Bradyrhizobium diazoefficiens: one gene and its partner. Each later gene encodes a partner of the first gene's protein in a complex. Links are inferred from orthologs where the notes say so. Each region holds a gene or a part of one and is shown on either strand. Other genes may lie near its edges. The genes, in order: JJC00_RS36490 and accD.

What was found.
Region 2: the proteins of JJC00_RS36490 (region 1) and accD are in contact, whole or in part, in a solved structure (PDB 8UXZ), measured with the Escherichia coli proteins. The link is inferred for Bradyrhizobium diazoefficiens from one-to-one orthologs.

What each region holds. Positions count from the first base shown.
Region 1 is NZ_CP067102.1:7,805,908-7,817,445, reverse strand. What follows is about bases 8,016-10,881. They hold JJC00_RS36490 (acetyl-CoA carboxylase carboxyltransferase subunit alpha), read right to left. Parts: upstream 9,997-10,881; coding sequence 9,034-9,996; downstream 8,016-9,033. Other genes in these bases: xerD (site-specific tyrosine recombinase XerD), read right to left, coding at 10,185-10,881; JJC00_RS36495 (L,D-transpeptidase family protein), read right to left, coding at 8,016-8,581. Also shown: JJC00_RS36530 (substrate-binding domain-containing protein), read left to right, coding at 1-733; JJC00_RS36525 (amidase), read left to right, coding at 909-2,423; JJC00_RS36520 (branched-chain amino acid ABC transporter permease), read left to right, coding at 2,460-3,317; JJC00_RS36515 (substrate-binding protein), read left to right, coding at 3,322-4,536; JJC00_RS36510 (branched-chain amino acid ABC transporter permease), read left to right, coding at 4,543-5,634; JJC00_RS36505 (ABC transporter ATP-binding protein), read left to right, coding at 5,624-6,355; JJC00_RS36500 (ABC transporter ATP-binding protein), read left to right, coding at 6,348-7,043; more of JJC00_RS36495, read right to left, coding at 7,067-8,015; more of xerD, read right to left, coding at 10,882-11,165; JJC00_RS36480 (hypothetical protein), read right to left, coding at 11,183-11,329; JJC00_RS36475 (shikimate kinase), read left to right, coding at 11,476-11,538. UniProt on the Escherichia coli protein: Component of the acetyl coenzyme A carboxylase (ACC) complex. First, biotin carboxylase catalyzes the carboxylation of biotin on its carrier protein (BCCP) and then the CO(2) group is transferred by the carboxyltransferase to acetyl-CoA to form malonyl-CoA.
Region 2 is NZ_CP067102.1:94,593-103,620, forward strand. The notes cover bases 1-2,960. They hold accD (acetyl-CoA carboxylase, carboxyltransferase subunit beta), read right to left. Parts: upstream 1,972-2,960; coding sequence 1,030-1,971; downstream 1-1,029. Other genes in these bases: JJC00_RS00395 (bifunctional folylpolyglutamate synthase/dihydrofolate synthase), read right to left, coding at 1-1,033; trpA (tryptophan synthase subunit alpha), read right to left, coding at 2,082-2,918; trpB (tryptophan synthase subunit beta), read right to left, coding at 2,915-2,960. Outside these bases: more of trpB, read right to left, coding at 2,961-4,132; JJC00_RS00415 (phosphoribosylanthranilate isomerase), read right to left, coding at 4,129-4,788; JJC00_RS00420 (lipopolysaccharide assembly protein LapA domain-containing protein), read right to left, coding at 4,853-5,245; JJC00_RS00425 (integration host factor subunit beta), read right to left, coding at 5,323-5,628; signal peptide peptidase SppA, read right to left, coding at 5,812-6,792; rpsA (30S ribosomal protein S1), read right to left, coding at 6,977-8,683; cmk ((d)CMP kinase), read right to left, coding at 8,951-9,028.

The DNA of each region.
Region 1 (11,538 bases):
CGGCGAGCGCACGCCCGGTGTCATGGCGATCGGCGAGACGCCGCGCTGGCAGAGTCGGCCGTCGATCCACTGGCTCGCGGACGTCAAGAAGGCCTCGCGCTGGTACCTGATCGGCAGCGATTACGTCTGGCCCTGGCAATCGCACCGCGCCGTCAAGAGCTACATCAAGGAAACCGGCGGCCACGTCGTCGGCGAGGAGTTCGTTCCCCTCGGCGAAGACAATCACGAGCCGCATCTGGCGCGCATCCGTGCCGCGAGGCCCGACGTCGTGCTGATCTCGCTGATCGGCACCGACAGCAGCGCGTTCAATCGCGCCTTCGGCGAATGCGGCTTGGGTGCCACCACGCTGCGGCTTGCGGGCGCCATGGACGAGACCGTGCTGCTCGGCATCGGCGCCGACAACAGCGAGAACATGTTTTGCGCCTCCGGCTATTTCACCGGCACCGGCGCGCGCGCCAATGACGACTTCCAAAGCCGCTATTGCGCGATGTTCGGGCCGAATGCGCCGCCGATCGGCTCGGTCGGACAATCCAGCTACGAAGGCCTGCGCTTTCTCGAAGCGGTCGCCAACAAGGCCGGCACCTTGGCGTTGGGGCCGATGGTCGCAGCCGGCCGCAACATCGTCTACAGCGGCGCCCGCGGACCGGTTACCGTCCGCAACGGGCACGCGCGAATGCCGATGCATCTCGCCGCGGCCGATGGTCTCGACTTCAAGCTGATCAAGCCGATCTGATAGGCGCGGCAATCGTTGTGCTCGACATTGCAAAATAATACTTGAAAAGGAAAATATTTCCGTTTTGAATGTTTGGGCGAGGCCGGTGGTGCGTGCGTCGTGCCGGGGCGGCCGCGCCCAACGTTCAAAGAGAGCGTTTCAAGAGACCCGTTTCAAGAAACTTCAGGAGAGCGCCGTGACAGTTGTCCTTCCCACGCCAGCCCAACTTCGCAGCATCGCCGAGCAGTGCGGCCTCGCGCTGACCGACGACGACGTCGCCTCGTTCCGCGGCCTGATGCAGGGCTCGATCGATGCCTACAATCTTGTCGGCGCGATGCCGGACGAGGTGCCAGAGGTCAAATATCCGCGCACGCCGGGCTACCGGCCCTCGGCGGAAGAGAACCCACGCAACGCCTGGTACCGCAAATCGACGGTCAAAGGCGCCGCCAGCGGCAAGCTCAAGGGCAAGACCGTCGCGCTGAAAGACAACATCATGCTCGCCGGCGTGCCCATGATGAACGGCTCGGCGACGCTCGAAGGCTATGTTCCCGATTTCGACGCCACCGTCGTCACGCGCATCCTGGACGCCGGCGGGGAAATCCGCGGCAAGACTCACTGTGAATCCTTCTGCATGTCCGGCGGCAGCCACACCGGAGCGGTCGGCGCCGTTCATAATCCCCATAAGATGGGCTATTCCGCCGGCGGCTCGTCCTCCGGCTCAGGCGTCGTCGTCGCCTTGGGCGAAGTCGACATGGCGATGGGCGGCGACCAGGGCGGTTCGATCCGCATGCCGTCCTCGTTCTGTGGCACCTACGGCATGAAGCCGACCTGGGGTCTCGTACCCTACACCGGCATCATGCCGATCGAGATTTTCGTCGATCATACCGGCCCGATGACGGCGACCGTCGCCGACAACGCGCTGCTGCTCGAAGTGCTCGCCGGCGATGACGGCTACGATCCCCGCATCAAGGCGCCGAAGGTCGAGGAATACACCAAGGCGCTCGGCCAGGGCGTCAGGGGTATGAAGATCGGCATTTTGAAGGAAGGTTTCGAGCAGGCGACGGCCGAGGCCGCCGTCAATGAAAGCGTGCGCGAGGCCGCCAAGCGCTTCAAGGATCTGGGTGCGACGGTCGAGACCGTTTCGATCCCGATGCATCTCGTCGGCCCCGCGATATGGACGCCGATCGGCACAGAGGGCATGACCCAGACCATGATGTATGGCGATGGCTATGGTCTTAGCCGCGCCGACCTCTACTCGACCACGCTGATGGATTTCCACCGCGGCTGGCGCCGGCAGGCGGACTCGCTGTCCGAGACGACAAAGCTGTTTTTGATGCTGGGCACCTACATCAACAACACCTTTGGCCCCCGCTACTACGGCAAGGCGCTCAACATCTCGCGGCGCCTGACCGCGGCCTATGACAAGGCCTTTGGGGATTACGATCTTCTCTTGCTGCCGACGACGCCGATGAAGGCGACCAAGCTGCCGGAACCCACGGCCAGCCGCGAGGACTACGTCGCGCGTGCGCTGGAGATGATCTCCAACACCGCGCCGTTCGACATCACCCATCATCCCGCGATGTCGCTGCCGTGCGGCATGGTCGACGGCCTGCCCGTCGGCCTGATGCTGGTCGGCCGGATGTTCGAGGAATCCACCATCTACCGTGCCGCGCACGCCTTCGAGCAGATCGGCGACTGGAAGAAGATGTGAGCGAGGCATTGATGCAGACGGACGGAACAGCATCGCATGGCTAACGCGTTCGTCGCGGCGTTCGAAATCCTGAGCTTTGGCGCGATCATCGTCCTGATCGTGCTGGGGCTTGGGATCATCGCCAGCATGATGGGCATCTTCAACTTTGCGCAGGGCGAGTTCGTCCTGCTCGGGGCCTACATTACCTACCTCGCTTATGCCAAGGGCCTGCCGATCTGGGCCGGCATGGTCGCTGCGCCCTTCGTCGTTGGCGCACTCGGCTTCGTGCTGGAAGCGCTGATCATCCGCCGCTTCTACGCCGCGCCGATCGTCGCCATGCTCGGCACCTACGCGCTCGGCCTGATCATCCGCGAATCCGTGCGCGGCCTGATCGGCGGTTTCTATCTCACCGTGCCCGAGCCGATCGGCGGCTCGATCGATATCGGCACCATGCATATCTCGGCCTGGCGCTTCACCATCATTGTCATCACGCTGCTGGTCATGGTGGGCTGCTATCTCCTGTTGTCGCGCACGAGCTTTGGTCTTCGCATGCGCGCGACGCTGGAGAACCCGTCGCTGGCGCGCGCGTCGGGCATTTCCACGCCTTTGATGTACGGCGCCACCTTTGCCTTTGGGTCGGCGCTTGCCGGCCTCGCCGGGGCGCTGATCGTGCCGGTGTTCAGCCTCTATGCCGATCTCGGCATCCGCTTCCTGATCCAGGGCTTTGTCGCCGTCATGGTCGGCGGTGTCGGCTCCTTTATCGGTCCGGTCGCCGGCGCCGGTGTGATCGGCACGCTCAGCGCCGCGCTGCCCTGGGTCATGGCTCCCGTGGTCGCCGATGTCCTCGTCTTCGTTCTCGCCATTGCCTTCATCAAATTCCGCCCGCAGGGCCTCATCGCTGGAAAAGGGGTTTAGTCACATGTTTGATCGTCAGCTCTCACGCCGCCGCTTTTTGTCCAATTTCGCTTTCGCATCCGGTGCGGTCGCGACCGGGGTTGGGAGCTGGGTGATCCCGGCGCCCTGGGCCAACGCGGCCGAAGCCCCGATCAAGGTCGGTATCGCCACCGATCTCACCGGTCCGATCGCCTACGCCGGCAATGCCGACGCCAACGTCGCAAAAATGGTGATCAAGGAGATCAACGCCTCGGGCGGTCTGCTCGGCCGTCCGCTCGAGCTCTACATCGAGGACACCGCCTCCAACGAATCCGTCGCGGTCGGCAACGTGCGCAAGCTGATCCAGCGCGACAAGGTCGACATGGTGCTCGGTGGCATCACCTCGTCGATGCGCAACGCGATCAAGGATCCGATCGTGGCGCGCGGCAAGACGCTCTACATCTATCCGCAGCTCTATGAGGGCAAGGAATGCACGCCCTATCTGTTCTGCACCGGACCGACGCCGGCGCAGCAATGCGACGACTTCATTCCCTGGCTGATCAAGAACGGCGGCAAGAAGTTCGCGCTGCCGAGCGCCAATTATGTCTGGCCGCACACGCTCAACGTCTATGCGCGCAAGGTGATCGAAGCCAATGGCGGCGAGGTCGTGTTCGAAGAGTATTACCCGCTCGACCAGGTCGACTTCTCAGCAACCGTCAACCGCATCATCTCCAACAAGGTCGATGTCGTCTTCAATACCGTCATCCCGCCGGGTGTCGGCCCGTTCTTCAAGCAGCTCTATGAAGCGGGCTTCCTCAAGAACGGCGGCCGCCTGGCGTGCGTCTACTACGACGAGAACACGCTCAACATCAATCAGGCCGCCGAGATCGAGGGCCTCGCGAGCTGTCTCGACTATTTCAAGGTGCTGACCAAGGAGAATCCGTTCGACGCAAAAATCCAGGCGGCCTACGAGAAGGATTTTCCGGGCAACTTCCTGTTCGCCGCCGGCAGTGCGGCGACCGGCACCTATCGCGGCCTCAAGCTGTGGGAAGCCGCGGTCAAGGAAGCCGGCAAGGTCGACCGTGACTCGGTTGCCACTGCGCTCGACCATGCCAAGATCGCCGAAGGTCCGGGTGGACCGGCCGAGATGGTGCCGGGCAAGCGGCACTGCAAGATGAAAATGTACACCGCCGTCGCCAAGGCCGGGAACTATGAGATCGTCGGACGCAGCGACGGTCTCGTCGATCCCAAGGAATGCTAAGGTCAAATGCCGAAGTCGATGGGCGCAGTGAAACAGGCGATCCCCGCCGAGATCGGCGGGGAGACGGACGTCGCAATGGCTGAACGCAGAACTGCGACCCAAGCTGTCGCGGGACGAAAAGTCCTGCCGATCGTAGAGGGCGTGGTGCTCGTCGCCGCGCTGGTCGCGCCGTTGGTGCTGCAGGATTACCTCACGGTGTTCGCAACGCGCGTGATCATCCTCGCACTGTTTGCGCTGTCGTTCGATCTGGTGTGGGGCTATGCCGGCATCATGAGCTTTGGCCAGGCGCTGTTCTTCGGCTCGGCCGGCTATGGCGTCGCGCTGCTCGCGCGCGACCTCGACATCACCAACATCTTTCTGGTGCTGCCGGCCGGCACGCTGATCGGCCTCACCTTCGCGTTGCTGCTCGGCGGCTTCCTGCTGCTGGGCCGGCATCCCTCCAGCGTGATCTTCGTCTCGCTGGGTACGCTGACCGGCTCCTACGCGGCCGATCGCCTCGCGCGCGGCTGGTACTATCTCGGCGGCCAGAACGGCATTCCCTCGATCTCGTCAATGACGCTCGGGGGTTACGAGTTCTCCGAGGGACCACCGTTCTATTATCTCGTGCTCGGCATCCTCGTCGTGGTCTACCTGCTCTGCCGCTTCCTGGTGCGCTCGCAGTTTGGTCTCGCGCTCGCCGGCCTGCGCGAGAACGAGCAGCGCATTGCCTTCTTCGGCTACAAGGCGCAGCACCTGAAGGCGATCATCTTCGCGATCGGCGGCGCCATCGCAGGCCTGGCCGGCAGTCTCTATGCGTTCCACGAAGGCTTTGTGTGGCCCAACATGGTCGGCGTCGTGGTCTCGACGCAAGTGGTGCTTTACGTGCTATTCGGCGGCTCCGGTACGCTGATCGGCGCCGTCATCGGCACCGTGATCGTCGAGGGCGTCAGCTTCTGGCTGTCGGACAATTACCGCGACATCTGGCCGATCATTTTGGGATTGCTGCTGCTGCTCGTGATCCTGTTCCGGCCGCTCGGCCTGATCAGTTTTGTGCTTGGCGAACGCGAGCGGGTCGGCAGCTTCGGTGCTACACGCAAGGAGAAGCAAAATGCTCCTTGAAGCCGCGGGCATCTCAAAGATCTTCGGCAAGCTCACCGCGCTCGACGGCGCCGCGCTCACCGTCGGCGAGAACGAGTTTCACGGCCTGATCGGCCCCAACGGCTCCGGCAAGAGCACGCTGATGAAGTGCATCGCCGGCGCCGAAGTGCCGACGCAGGGTAAGGTCTCCTTCGTCAATACCGACATCACCGCGTACACGCCGACCGAGCGGGCGCGGGCGGGCATGAGCCTGAAATTCCAGATCACCAGCGTGCTGCCGTCGCTGACGCTCTACGACAACATCCTGCTCGCGCTGCAGGCGCAGTCCTCGCTGCTCGATCTCGTGTTTTCGCGCACGAGAGCTGCGCTGCATGATCAGGTCATGACCATGCTGACGCAATTCCGTCTCGCCGACCGCGCCTTCGATGCGGCGGCCGCGCTGTCGCACGGCCAGCAGCAATGGCTGGAGATCGCGATGGCACTCGCGGGCAGACCCAAACTCCTTTTGCTCGACGAGCCGACCGGCGGCATGAGCCTGGAGGAGCGCCGCGTCACCGGCGAACTGCTCCAGCCGATCAAACAACATTGCTCGCTCGTCATCGTCGAGCACGACCTCGATTTCATCCGCGACATCTGCGATCGCCTCACCGTGCTCGACCAGGGCAAGGTGCTGGCATCGGGCACCGTGTCCGAGATCCAGGCCAACACATCCGTCCAGGAGATTTATCTGCGCCGTGCCTGAATTTTTGGACATCAAGCATCTCGACGCCGGCTATGGCCGCAGCCAAGTCCTGTTCGACCTCAATCTCGGCATTCCCTGGCGCGGCGGCGTTGCGGTGCTCGGGCGCAATGGCGCCGGCAAGACCACGCTGATGAAGACCATCATCGGCGAGCTGCCGGCATGGAAGGGCGAGGTCGGCTTCGACGGCCGCGACATCAGCCGCCGCCGGCCCGAAGAGCGCGTTCGCGCCGGCATCGGCTACGTGCCGCAGGAGCATTCTGTGTTCGCGCGCCTGTCGGTGCGCGACAATCTCGCCGTCGGCTCGCTTTTCAACAAGGATACCACCGCGGTCGACCGCGTGCTGACCATCTTCCCGAAACTCGGCCAGCGCCTCGACCAGCCCGCCGGCACGCTCTCCGGCGGCGAGCGCAAGATGCTCGCCATCGGCCGCGCCATGCTGGGTGATCCTAAATTGCTGCTGCTGGACGAGCCGACCGAAGGCGTCTGGATTGGCGTGATCGAGGAGATCACCGAGCGCCTGATCGAGCTCGCGAAAAACATCGCCGTCATCATCGTCGAGCAGCACCTCGACCTCGCGCTCCGCGTGGCCGATTACGCCTACGTGCTCGACCGCGGCCGCGTTGCGCTGCAGGGCGCCGCAGGCGAGGTGAGGGGCAATCCGGAGCTGATGCGGTACCTGGCGCCGTAGGTATTCGCGGGCGGAACGCTCGCCTACTTCACCGCGCCAAACCGGCTGTCGAACGAGTTCGATGACACCACCGGTGCGGCACCGGCGATCTGCGTGCCGTCACCCGCACCATCGTTCACCGACGGTTTTAGCGCGGGCCGCGTTGCCGCGACCTTGGTCTCGGTCGGCTTCGCCGGCTCCGTGGGTTTCGCGGCAACTGCCGGCTTGTCCTTCGAGGCATCGTGGTGGCCCGGGACGAAGCGCGTCACTGCGGCCTTCAGCCTGGAGGCCGTGCTCGGCGTGGCGGGCGCGGGGGACACCGATGCGGTCGCTTGCGGCGGCGGCGTGGTCGCTGTCGTGTCGGCAGTGCCGAGGCCCATCTTGCGGCCGAGATTGGAGAAGAAGCCGCCGGACTTCTCGGCCGAGGCGACGCGGGTGCTGGTCGCGGGTGCGGCGACCGCAACGACGGGCTCTTCCCGCGGCGCGGCCGCGGCGGGCTCGAGATTCGGCTTCGGCGGGTTGACGGTGCCGGGGATCGTGCCCGGCGCCTTCGACATCGCCAGCATCTGCAGCGTATTGCCTTCGGCGCCTTCCGACAGGCCAGTCGAGCCTTCCGGAATCTTCGCGGCAAAGATCTTGTTCATGCCGCCGTCGATGCCGGTGTTCATGCGCGCCACCGGCGTGCCCTTGGTGACGAGCTTGTTGTACTCGGCTTCGTCGCGCTGCTCCTTCTCGCGCACGGCGCTGGCGATGTCCTCGGGGATCACATAGGCCGGGCACTTGGCCGAAGCGTCGAACACGGGATCGCGCTTGGCATCGGGCGCCTTCGCCGCGTCGAACACGTACTTCTTCTCGCAGAAGTCGACCTTCGGCTCCTGTCGTGTCACCTCGAAATGATCATAGCCTTCCTTGATCATCTTCCAGAAGGCCATGTTCGGATTGTTGCGGTGCTTGGCCATGTTCACCGGCGTCATCTTGAAAGGATACGCCTGGAACTGGAACGCCTTCTGGCCGCCGAAGAAGGACTCGCGCCCCAACGAATAGATCTCCGCGATCTGCTCGTCCGTCATCGCGTAGCAGCCACGCGACGAGCAATCGCCATGCACCATCAGCTGCGAGCCGGTGCGACCGAGCGCCTTGTCGAACGCGTTGGGGAAGCCGGTGTTGAACGAGAGATAGTAGGCCGACTGCGGATTCATCTGGCTCGGATTGATCGAGTAGAATCCCTCCGGCGCCTGACGGTCGCCTTCGCGCACCTTCGGACCGAGGTCGCCCGACCAGCGGCAGATCGGATAGGTCTTGAGCAGCGCGAACTGGCCGGAGCGGGTCTGCTTCCAGATCTCGAGCTCGGCCTCCTGCTTGAACAGGCGGATCAGGATCGGCGATTGCAGATCCATGTCCTTCTCGCCCATCGCGGCGACGAGCTTGGGCGAGACCGGCTGGTTGGCCTTGGCGTTGGTCGCGAGCGACACCTGATCGGTATCGCAGCCGGCGAGCACAATGCTGGCGGCAAGCGCGACCGAAGCCAAGAGCGCACGGGCAAGCGAACGAGAATTCAAGATGGACCCCACAACGTGCCGGGCAAGGAGCGCGTACCCCAATCTCTCGGGCATGGCCTGACCGGAACTCCGCACCTTATTCAGACCAAGCCCCAGCGCTTATGCCCTGAAGCCATTGATTAAAATTCTAACGTCCGCGCCTGGGGGTCGCAACCCAACCGGGGATCACGAGCCCGTTGGCCGACAGGCGTGGTCAACAGAGACTTAAACTGGGCCGGAACTTGGGACTCAATTGGGCTTTGCGGCCAAACCGGTACTGAGATCGCCGATTTGGGCAAAAAAAGGGTTAATGCGGGGTTACCGGGGGCTCTTCTCCTCTCCCGCTTGCGGGAGGCCGGGAGAGGGCTCGTGCCGCATTGGGAGTGTCGCCCGTGGAGATACCCCCCACCCTGACCCTCCCGCGCAAGCGGGAGAGGGAGCGCACCTCCGTTGCCGCACCAAAACCGCCCGAATCAGCCCAGTTTCCGGCCGATATCGAGGAATTTCTGCCGGCGCTGCTTGCGGATGGCCTCGCCGTCCAGGCCGCGCATCTCGTCAAAAGCCTTGGCGATGGCGTCGCCCGTGGTCGCGATCATGGCTGTGGGGTCGCGATGGGCGCCGCCGACCGGCTCCTTCAAGATGCTGTCGATCACCCCGAAGCGCAGCATGTCCTGGGCGGTGATCTTCATGTTGTTGGCGGCTTCCTGCGCCTTGCTGCCGTCGCGCCAGAGGATGGAGGAGGCGGCCTCGGGCGAAATCACGCTGTAGATCGCGTGCTCCAGCATCAGCACCCTGTTGGCGGTGGTGATGGCAATGGCGCCGCCCGACATGCCCTCGCCGGTGATGATGGCGACGTTCGGTACGGTCAGCGCCATGCAGGCGTCGGTCGAGCGCGCGATCGCCTCGGCCTGGCCACGCTCTTCGGCACCGATGCCGGGATAGGCGCCGGCGGAATCGGCGAGCGACAGCACCGGCAGGCCGAACCGTTCGGCCATCTCCATCAGCCGCACGCATTTGCGGTAACCTTCCGGCCGCGCCATGCCAAAGTTATGCTTGATGCGGCTCTCGGTGGAATCGCCCTTTTCCTGGCCCATCACGCAAATCGCTTCGCCGCGGAAGCGGCCGAAGCCCGCGACCAGCGCCTCGTCCTCGCCAAACTTGCGGTCGCCAGCGAGCGGGGTGAATTCGGTGATCAGGCCCTTGATGAAGTCGTTGAAATGCGGCCGCTGCGGATGCCGCGCGACCAGCGTCTTCTGCCACGGCGTCAGGTTCTGATAGAGGTCGGCCAGCGCCTGCGCCGCCTTGTCCTCGATCCGACCGATCTCCTCGGCGATGTCGGTGCCGGAGGCAGCTAACGTCCTGAGCTCGTCGACCTTGGAGTCGAGCTCGGCGACGGGCTTTTCGAAGTCGAGATAGCTGCGCATCTGGTCTGGCATCAACTCAGTATAGGGGGACGGGGCGAAGAGGCGAAGCGAGGTTGGCTTCTTGTAAAGAAGTGTAGTTTCTTCAAAGGGTTGACCTGTGCGCTCCCGGGGGCGCGGCAAATCACGAATGAGGCCACGGCTCTTTCTGCGGAGATGTGGCCGAAGTCAAGGCGGTTTCGGCCGCCGCCGCGCGGCGGCGGCTACTTCTCCGCCAGCGGGTGCAGGTCGCGCACCAGGCTCTTCAGCCGCTCCTCGACCACATGGGTATAGATCTGGGTCGTCGAGATGTCGGTGTGGCCGAGCAGGGTCTGCACGATGCGTAAGTCCGCGCCGTTGTGCAGGAGGTGGCTGGCAAAGGCATGCCGCAGCACGTGCGGGGAGACCAGGCGGGCCTGAAGCCCCGATGCGACCGCGAGCTCCTTCAAGTCGCGGGCAAAATGCTGCCGCGTCAGGTGCCCGCTCTCGCCGAACGAGGGAAACAGCCATTTCGAGGCGGCGACGCTGCCCTTCTTCTCGCCCTTATTGTTTTCTTTGGCAGCTTCCGTTGCCGCAAGATAATCCGCCATCGCCTGCCGCGAGGCCTCGTTGAGCGGCACCAGCCGTTCCTTGTCGCCCTTGCCGCGCACCACGATCATGCGGGCGTCGCGCTTGGCGGCCGAGCGCGGCAGCGACACCAGCTCGGAGACGCGCAAGCCGGTGGCGTAGAGCACCTCGAGCAGGCAATAGAGCCGCAGAGCGCGCAGTCGCTGTGACGGCGAGGCGTTCGCCGCCTCGCTCATCTCCTTGGCGCGGCGAAGCATGCGGTCGACATCGGCGATCGACAGCACCTTTGGCAGGCCGCGGCCGCGCTTGGGGCCGGACAGGATCGCCGCGGGATCTTCGGTTCGGATGCGTTCATTCAGGAGAAAGCGGAACAGGTGCCGCATCGCCGACAGCCGCCGCGCGACGCTGGAGGATTTGAAGCCACGCGCATCGAGATCGCCAAGATAGTCGCGCAGCGTTTGCGTCTCCGCGTCCACAAAGCTGTGGCCGGCGCGGCCGAGGAACTCGGAGAAATCGGTGAGGTCGCGGCGATAGGCATCGAGCGTGTTGGGGCCGGCGCCCTGTTCCGCCGCGAGCATGTCGAGGAACAGGCCGGTGAGCTTGGCGTCGGACGGCGTGCTGGCGGAGGATTTGCGCATGCCCTGGAGGCTAGCTCCTATTTCTTGAGAAATTTATCCGGCGGGATCGTCACCGTCATTTCTCGCGGCTTCGGATTGACGAAGTTGGCCAGCGCGAACACCACGCCATAGACGATGCCCGCGATCACGGCGACGACCGTCAGGAAGCGGAACAGGCTGGGCATCGGGAAAGGTCTCGGGCGTCCAAATTAACCAATGAAATCATCCAACATGTTCGCCGTTTCGTGGCAAGAGTCCTCTGGCGAGGGCCCCAATGGGGTCGTATACGTGGCCCAGATGCCGCCTTTGGCGGCAAATTGAGCAAGATCCAATGTCCGACGCCGCGTTGCCAGCACAAGCGAGCCCTGAGGCCGACATCCTGTCGGCGCTGGGG
Region 2 (9,028 bases), 7.7 Mb from region 1 along the record:
ACACCCGCTCTTCGAGGTCGCCTAGCGCGGCGGCTGCGACGCGGCCGCCTTCGGCATTATGCCCGCCGTCGAGCCAGATCTCCGACCCCTGCGGGCCCCAGGAAAGCAGCTCGCCCGAGGTGAGGCGCTGCATCCGCGCCGGCCATTCGGCACTGAGGATGCCGGCCTCGAAGGCCGCCTGGTTGATCTTGAAAGTCTGGATCGCGCGCAGCGTCGCGATGGCGAGGCCGGCATTGTCGAACTGATGGCGACCGAACAGGCGCGGCGCCGTCAAATCCATCAGGCCGCGCTCGTCGGAATAGACCAGCCGCCCATGCTCGACATTGACGTGCCAGCTTTCGTTCGCGGCAAACAGCGGCGCGTGTATGCGCCTGGCCTGCGCCTCGATTGCCGCCATCGCCTCGGGCGCCTGCTCGGCGCACACCACGGGCACGCCGCGCTTGATGATCGCGGCCTTCTCGCCGGCGATCGAGGCCAGGGTCTCGCCGAGAAACTCCATGTGGTCCATGCTGACAGGGGTGATCACGCAGGCCGCCGGGGTATCGACCACATTGGTCGAATCGAGCCGGCCGCCGAGGCCGACTTCGAGCAGCACCGCATCGGCTGGATTTTGCGCGAACAGATGGAAGGCGGCCGCGGTCTTGAGCTCGAACACAGTCGCAGGCTCGCCGGCATTGACGCGCTCGACCTCTTCCAGCGCGGCGCGCAGCTCGTCGTCGCTGACAAGTACGCCACGGCCGACGCGGCCGAGCCGGAAACATTCGTTGATGCGGACGAGATAGGGCGACGTGTAGGCGTGGACGCGCAGGCCGGCCGCCTCCAGCGTCGCGCGCAGATAGGCAACCGTCGAGCCCTTGCCGTTGGTGCCGGCGACGTGGATCACCGGCGGCAGCTTGCGCTCGGGATGATCGAGCCGTTCGAGCAGACGGTGCATCCGCTCGAGCCCGAGATCGATACGTTTCTGATGCAGGGCCGACAGCCGCCCGATCAATGCATCGAGCGACGGCTTTGCGCTATCAGAGGACGCGTTCACGCGTGCGGCGCAGCCGGCGCCGTCTCAGCGGCCGATACGATCTGCGCCGGGCTGACGACAGGCTGCACCGATTTCGACGCGCCTTCCTGCGCCGGCGCCCTGGTCAGGAGGCGGCAGAGCCGCGCCAGGGTCGGACGCAATTCGTGGCGATGCACGACCATGTCGACCATGCCGTGCTCTTTCAGATATTCGGCGCGCTGAAAGCCCTCAGGCAGCTTTTCACGGATGGTCTGCTCGATCACGCGCGCGCCGGCAAAGCCGATCAGCGCGCCGGGCTCGGCGATCTGCACGTCGCCGAGCATCGCATAGGATGCGGTGACGCCGCCGGTGGTCGGGTTGGTCAGCACGACGATATAGGGCTGTTTTGCTTCGCGCAGCATCTGGACACCGACCGTGGTGCGCGGCATCTGCATCAGCGACAAGATGCCTTCCTGCATGCGCGCGCCGCCGGACGCGGCGAACACGATGAACGGCGACTTCTTCTCAACCGCGAGCTCGAGCCCGCGCACGAGGGCTTCACCGGCAGCCATGCCGAGCGAACCACCCATGAAATCGAAATCCTGCACGGCGATGACGACGCCGGCACCTTCGAGCTTGCCGTAGCCGACCTTGACCGCATCGTTCAGATTGGTGCGCGCGCGCGCGTCCTTGACGCGGTCGACGTATTTCTTCTCGTCGCGAAACTTCAGCGGATCGGGCGTGACGTCGGGCAAGGCCACGTCGAACCAGGTCTCGTTGTCGAAGATCGACTTGAGCCGCGCCACCGCGCCCATGCGCATGTGGTAGTTCGAGCCGGGGATGACGAACTGGTTGGCCTCGACGTCCTTGTAGAACACCAGCTGCCCGGAATCCGGGCACTTGATCCACAGATTCTCCGGCGTCTCCCGCCGCAGCATGTTGCGGATTTTCGGCCGGACCACATTGGTAAGCCAGTTCATGGTTTGCTCCGATGTGCGAACCCGCAGGGGATCGCCTGAAGGACTATATGGCGGCCGGGCCCCTGCCCGGCAAGCTGCCGTGTCGTCCGCCTTGGCAGCGGAACTATGGCCTATTCGGCCGCTTGTTTCGCGCCCTTGACGCCCTGGGCCAGCGCCGCGGTCAGCTCAGCCACGGCGTTAACGGTTTTGGCGGTTGCGCGCCCTTCGGCATCGAGACTGTTCTTGAGCGCATCGACCAGCGCGGTGCCGACCACGGCACCGTTGGCATGCGAGGCAATGGCCTGGGCGTTTTCCGGCGTGCGGATGCCGAAGCCGACGCAGACCGGCAGCTTGGTATGGCGCTTGATGCGGGCGACCGCGCCGCTCACAGCGGTCGCGTCGGCCGCCGCCGCACCGGTGATGCCGGTGATGGCGACGTAGTAGACGAAGCCCGAGGTGTTGGCGAGCACGGCCGGCAGGCGCTTGTCGTCGGTCGTCGGCGTCGCCAGGCGGATGAAGTTGAGGCCGGCCTTCATTGCGGGCAGGCACAGCTCATCGTCTTCCTCCGGCGGCAGATCGACGATGATCAGGCCGTCGATGCCGGCGCTCTTCGCATCGACAGGGAATTTGTCGACGCCGTAGATGTAGATCGGATTGTAATAGCCCATCAGCACGATCGGCGTCGCATTGTCGTCCTTGCGGAAGTCGCGCACGAGGTCGAGCGTCTTCTTCAGCGTCATGCCGACCTTGAGCGCGCGCAAGCCCGCCGCCTGGATCGACGGACCGTCGGCCATCGGATCGGTGAAGGGCATGCCGAGCTCGATCACGTCGGCGCCCGACTTCGGCAGCGCCTTGATGATCTCGAGCGACGTCGCCGGATCGGGATCGCCAGCCATCACAAAAGTGACGAAGGCCGAGCGGCCGACTTTTTTCAGCTCGGCGAAACGGGTGTCGATACGCGTGGTCACTTGGTCTTGCCCTTCAGGATGTCGCCGACCTGCGGGACGTCCTTGTCGCCGCGGCCGGAGAGATTGACGACCATCAGGTGATCCCTCGGCCGTTTCGGCGCGAGCTCCATCACCTTGGCGATGGCGTGTGCGGGCTCGAGCGCGGGAATGATGCCTTCGAGCTTGGAGAGCAGCTGGAACGCGGCGAGCGCCTCGTCATCGGTCGCGGAGAGATAATTGACGCGGCCGATCTCGTGCAGCCACGAATGCTCGGGGCCGATGCCGGGATAGTCGAGACCGGCCGAGATCGAATGCGCGTCCTGGATCTGGCCGTCGGCATCCATCAAGAGATAAGTGCGGTTGCCGTGGAGCACGCCGGGACGGCCGCCCGCGATCGAGGCCGCATGCAGCTGCGTCAGTCCATGGCCCGCGGCCTCGACCCCAAAGATTTCGACGGAGGGATCGTCGAGGAACGGATGGAATAGGCCCATCGCATTGGAGCCGCCGCCGATGCAGGCGACCAGCGAATCCGGCAGGCGGCCCTCGACCTCCTGCATCTGCGTCCTGGTCTCGTTGCCGATGATGGACTGGAAGTCGCGCACCAGCGTCGGATAGGGATGCGGGCCCGCCACCGTGCCGATGCAGTAGAAGGTGTCGTGCACGTTGGTGACCCAGTCGCGCAGCGCCTCGTTCATCGCGTCCTTCAGCGTGCGCGTGCCCGACTGCACCGGCATCACCTTGGCGCCCAGCATCTCCATGCGGATCACGTTGGGCTGCTGCCGCTCGACGTCGACGGCGCCCATATAGACCACGCATTCGAGGCCGAAGCGCGCGCACAGAGTCGCGGTGGCGACGCCGTGCTGGCCGGCGCCGGTCTCGGCGATGATGCGCTTCTTGCCCATGCGTCGCGCCAGCATGATCTGGCCGAGCACATTGTTCACCTTGTGCGAACCGGTGTGGTTGAGCTCTTCGCGCTTCAGATAGATCTTGGCGCCGCCGAGATGCTCGGTGAGACGCTCGGCGAAATAGAGCGGCGAGGGCCGGCCGACATAGTTCTTGAGATAGCCGTTCATCTCGGCCTGGAAGGCCGGATCGGCCTTGGCCGCGGTGTAGGCCTTCTCCAGATCGAGGATCAGCGGCATCAGGGTTTCGGCGACGAAGCGTCCGCCAAAGATGCCGAAATGGCCGCGCTCGTCGGGACCGCTGCGATAGGAATTTGGTTTGGCGATGTTCATCGAACGCTCAACTCTTGGGTGGCGCGCGCGGCGCGAATGAAGGCCTTGATCAGCTCCGGGTCCTTGACGCCGGGAGCGCACTCGACTCCCGAGGACACGTCGGCGCCACCGGCGCCGGTGACGCGGAGGGCTTCCGCGACATTGTCGACATGAAGCCCGCCCGAGACCATGTAGGGCAGTTTGAGATCGAGATTTTCGAGCAGGTGCCAGTCGAACGGCGCCCCCAGGCCGCCGGGCCGGGTCGCATCCTTCGGCGCCCGGGCATCGAACAGGATGCGGTCGGCAACTGCGGCGTAGCCGGGCAGCACGGCGAGATCGGCCGATGTCGCGACCGGCACGGCCTTCATCACGGGGCGGCCGAACTTCTGCTCGATGTCGCGCAGCCGCGCCACGCTCTCCTTGCCATGGAGCTGAAAAATGTCCGGCGACAGCGCGTCCATGATGTTGCCGAGCGTGGCGTCGTCGGCATCGACCGTAAGCGCGACCGTGAGCGCGCGCCGCTCCACCTGCCGCCCGAGATCGCGCCCCGTCTCCAGCGAGACATGCCGGGGCGACGGCGGAAAGAACACGAACCCCACCATGTCGGCGCCCGCGTCGAGCGCCGTTTCGAGCGTCTCGCGCGTGGATAGGCCACAGATTTTGACGAGCAGGGACATGGTCTCAAAGCAAATGGAGGCCGCAAGCGGCGGCCGGGAAACGGGTTTTTCGGTCGGGCCGCTTCTACAACGTCGCGCGCTGCTTGTCTCGCCCGATGGCCCCGTAAAGGCCCACCCCGGAGGGTACCGGGAGGCGCTGGGGCTCCGGCCTTGGCGGGGCCGTCTGGGTCCGCAAATCGGCCAGCTCGACCCGGGCGGCCCGCGCATCCGCCTCATGCCGGCGCGCGGCCCGCCGCCAGTGCCGCTGGCCGAACCAGACGGCGCAACCGCCGGCGATGACGCCCAGAGCGGCCACCAGGATCAGCAGCAGGAACAGCGGCATTGTGCGCGATAGGGCCGGATCGTTCGCCATGAAGGGATCGAACGAGACCGTGACGTCATGCCGGTTGGCGACCGCAAAGGTCACCAGGATCAGGGCCAGCGGAATCACGATCAGCGCGGTCAGGAACTTTCGCATCGCGAGCGCTCGTCTTGAATCAAGCTTGCTGCCGCATCATGCGGCCGGTCGGTAAAGCCCGGACGACAGCGGCTTCTTTAGTCCGGCGCGCCGGGATCCGGATGATCGCGATTCAGCCGCTCGCGCATTTCCTTGCCGGTCTTGAAGAACGGAACGCTCTTCTGATCGACGGGGACATGAGCGCCGGTGCGCGGATTGCGGCCGGCGCGCGCAGGGCGGTGCTTCACCGAGAAGGCGCCGAAGCCGCGCAGCTCGACGCGGTCGCCGCGCGCGAGTGCCGCTACGATCTCCTCGAGAATCGCATTCACAATGTTCTCGACATCCCGCTGGTACAGATGCGGGTTGTGCTCGGCGATACGCTGAACAAGTTCGGATTTGATCATCGAGAGATAGGACCCGGAAGCGTGCGGATGACCATTTCCGTGAAAATGCCTTGATCTGTCAAGACGCTAAATGAAGGTTGAGCGTCGTGAAAATGCGTGACAAATGCCGAAAAAGCGGGCTGCACGTCTACTCGCCGGACGGGAAAAAGCTCTTGAGCTCGCGTTGTTCCCGCTTGTTCCCGGTCAATTCGACGCAGCCGGCTGCCACAGGGCCAGCATTCCATCCAACCCGACGCGATCGACCGCTTGCACGACGCCGGTTTGCGCGATTTGGTGCGCAATCGAGCCGAATCCAAGCGCTTCCAGCGTCACGGCGGCAGCCGTCTTGAGGAACGGGAGATCGCCGAAGCGCGGCTCGAGCTTGTAATCGCGCACGCTGAGACCCTTCTTGACGCCCTTCTGCTCCTCAAGCCAGGTCACGGCGGTGTTCTCGTCGCCGAGCTGATCGATCAGCTTGAGATCGATCGCTTGGCGGCCGGTGAAGACCCGGCCATCGACGACTTTTTCGAGCTGCGTGTCATCCATGCCACGGCGCTGCTTCACCAGATCTTTGAACCAGGCATAGGAATCCTTCACCAGCGCATCCAGCGCGGCCCGGGCCTCGGGGCTGGTCGGCTCAAAACCGTTGGGCGCGGCCTTCAGCGGCGTGGACTTCACTTCCTCGACCCTGACGCCGATAGTCTTCAAGAGTTCCGAGACGTTGGGAAACTGGAACAGCACGCCGATCGAGCCGACCAGCGAGCTCTGCTGGGCGATGATGTGGTCGCTCGCAATTGCGGTGATGTAACCGCCGGATGCGGCAAGCCCCTCGACCACGACGACCAGCGGCTTCTTCGCCTTCAGGCGCGTCAGTGAATCGTACAGCTGCTCGGAGCCGGCGGTGGTGCCGCCCGGCGAGTTGACGTGAACGATCACGGCGGCGGCCTGCGAATTCTCCAGCCGCTCCAGCGCCCGCGTGCGCTCGGAATCGCTGCGGATCAGGCCATCGATCTGCACGCGCGCGATGGAGCCTGCGGTAGCAAAGCTGCCGCGCGCGCCGGGTGTCGCGATCAGCGCGAAGCCCGCGATCGCAGCGATCGCGATCAGCGCGGCCATCACGCGCCAGAACGTCAGCTTGCGGCGGATCCTGCGGCGATCGACGATGATGTCCGAATCGAGCGACATCGGAATATCTCCAAATGAAAGGCCGCTGGCGTTGTGCCGTCACAACGTGACCATTGGCTTGTCTGGATACATCAATTGCGGCGCAATTTGAAGAAAACAAGGCCCCGCGCAGCCCGGATGGGGCCACAACAAAAAAGCCCCGGCTCGCGCCGGGGCTCCGATGTCAGCAAAACCAGCGTTTCGCTTATTTGCTGTCGCGGTTCTTGAGCGCGGTGCCCAGGATGTCGCCGAGCGTCGCACCCGAATCCGAGGAGCCGTACTGCGCGATGGCTTCCTTCTCTTCGGCGACTTCGAGCGCCTTGATCGACACCTGGACCTTGCGGGCCTTCTTGTCGAACTGGATCACGCGGGCATCGACCTTCTCGCCGACGGCGAAGCGTTCGGCACGTTGGTCGTTGCGGTCACGCGCGAGTTCCGAGCGCTTGACGAAGGTCGTGAAGTCGGTACCGGCGATCTTCACCTCGATACCGCTTTCCTTCACTTCGAGCACTTCGCAGGTCACGACCGCGCCCTTCTTGACATCGCCCGGCTCGGCGAAGGGGTCGCCTTCGAGCTGCTTGATGCCGAGCGAGATACGCTCCTTCTCGACGTCCACATCGAGCACCACGGCCTTCACCATGTCGCCTTTCTTGTAGTTGTCGATCACCTGCTCGCCCGGAAGCTTCCAGTCGAGGTCGGAGAGATGGACCATGCCGTCGACGTCGCCCTCGAGGCCCAGGAACAGACCGAACTCGGTCTTGTTCTTGACTTCGCCCTCGACCGTCGAACCGGTCGGGTGACCTTCGACGAAGACCTCCCAAGGATTGCGCATGGTCTGCTTGAGGCCGAGCGAGATGCGGCGCTTGACGGAATCGACTTCCAGCACCTGCACATCGACTTCCTGCGAGGTCGACACGATCTTGCCGGGGTGCATGTTCTTCTTGGTCCACGACATCTCGGAGACGTGGATCAGGCCTTCGATGCCCGGCTCGAGCTCGACGAACGCACCGTAGTCGGTGATGTTGGTGACGCGGCCGGTGAAGCGGGCACCCAGCGGGTACTTGGCTTCGATGCCCTGCCACGGATCGTCCAGCAGCTGCTTCATGCCCAGCGAGATGCGATGCGTCTCGTGGTTGATCTTGATGATCTTGACCTTCACGGTCTGGCCGATCGAGAGCACTTCGGTCGGGTGGTTGACGCGGCGCCACGCGATGTCGGTGACGTGCAGCAGGCCGTCGATGCCGCCGAGGTCAACGAACGCACCGTAATCGGTGATGTTCTTGACCACGCCGTCGATGACCTGACCCTCTTCGAGGTTCTGCACCAGCTCCTGACGCTGCTCGGCGCGGGTCTCTTCGAGAACCGTGCGGCGGGAGACGACGATGTTGCCGCGGCGACGGTCCATCTTGAGGATCTGGAACGGCTGCGCGTTGTTCATCAGCGGCGCAACGTCGCGGATCGGACGGATGTCGACCTGCGAACGCGGCAGGAAGGCAACGGCGCCGTCGAGGTCGACGGTGAAGCCGCCCTTGACCTGGTTGAAGATGACGCCCGTGACCTTCTCGTTGTTCTGGAACGCCTTCTCCAGCTTGCCCCAGCTCTCCTCGCGGCGCGCCTTGTCGCGCGACAGCACGGCTTCGCCGAGGGCGTTTTCGATGCGATCGAGGAACACTTCCACCTCGTCGCCAACCTTGATCTCGCTCTCACGGCCGGGGCCGGAAAATTCGCGCAGCGCAACGCGGCCTTCGGTCTTCAGGCCGACGTCGATGACGGCCATGTCCTTTTCAATTGCAACCACCTTGCCCTTGACGACCGAGCTCTCCTGCAGGTTGCCACCTGCGAAGGACTCGTCGAGCATCGCGGCGAAATCGTCGCGCGACGGGCTATAGGTATCAGCGGAAATCGAAGCCATTTGTTCTCCAGTTGCGGATGTCTTGCCGGCCGTTGGGTTTTTGGGCGTATCGGACGCGCAGTGTCGGAAGGTCCACAAAACCTTCGAGCGACCGCTCGCTGCTCCGGTCTGCGACCAGAATTGCGGAAGCGGGCCGGCTGAGGCCCGCACGTTCGATACGTGGAAAATCTGTTGTCCGGAGCCTGGATCGCAGCGGCCCCCAACAGGGACCGAGAGTATCGACCTCAAAGAGCGGGAGCGGGCACTTCCTCCAATGACGGCTGCGGCTTAACCCCGCGACCGGCCCGCTCGGACAGCCTCGATAATGTCGATGGCGGCCCGGACTCCGCCTTCTATATCCAGTTG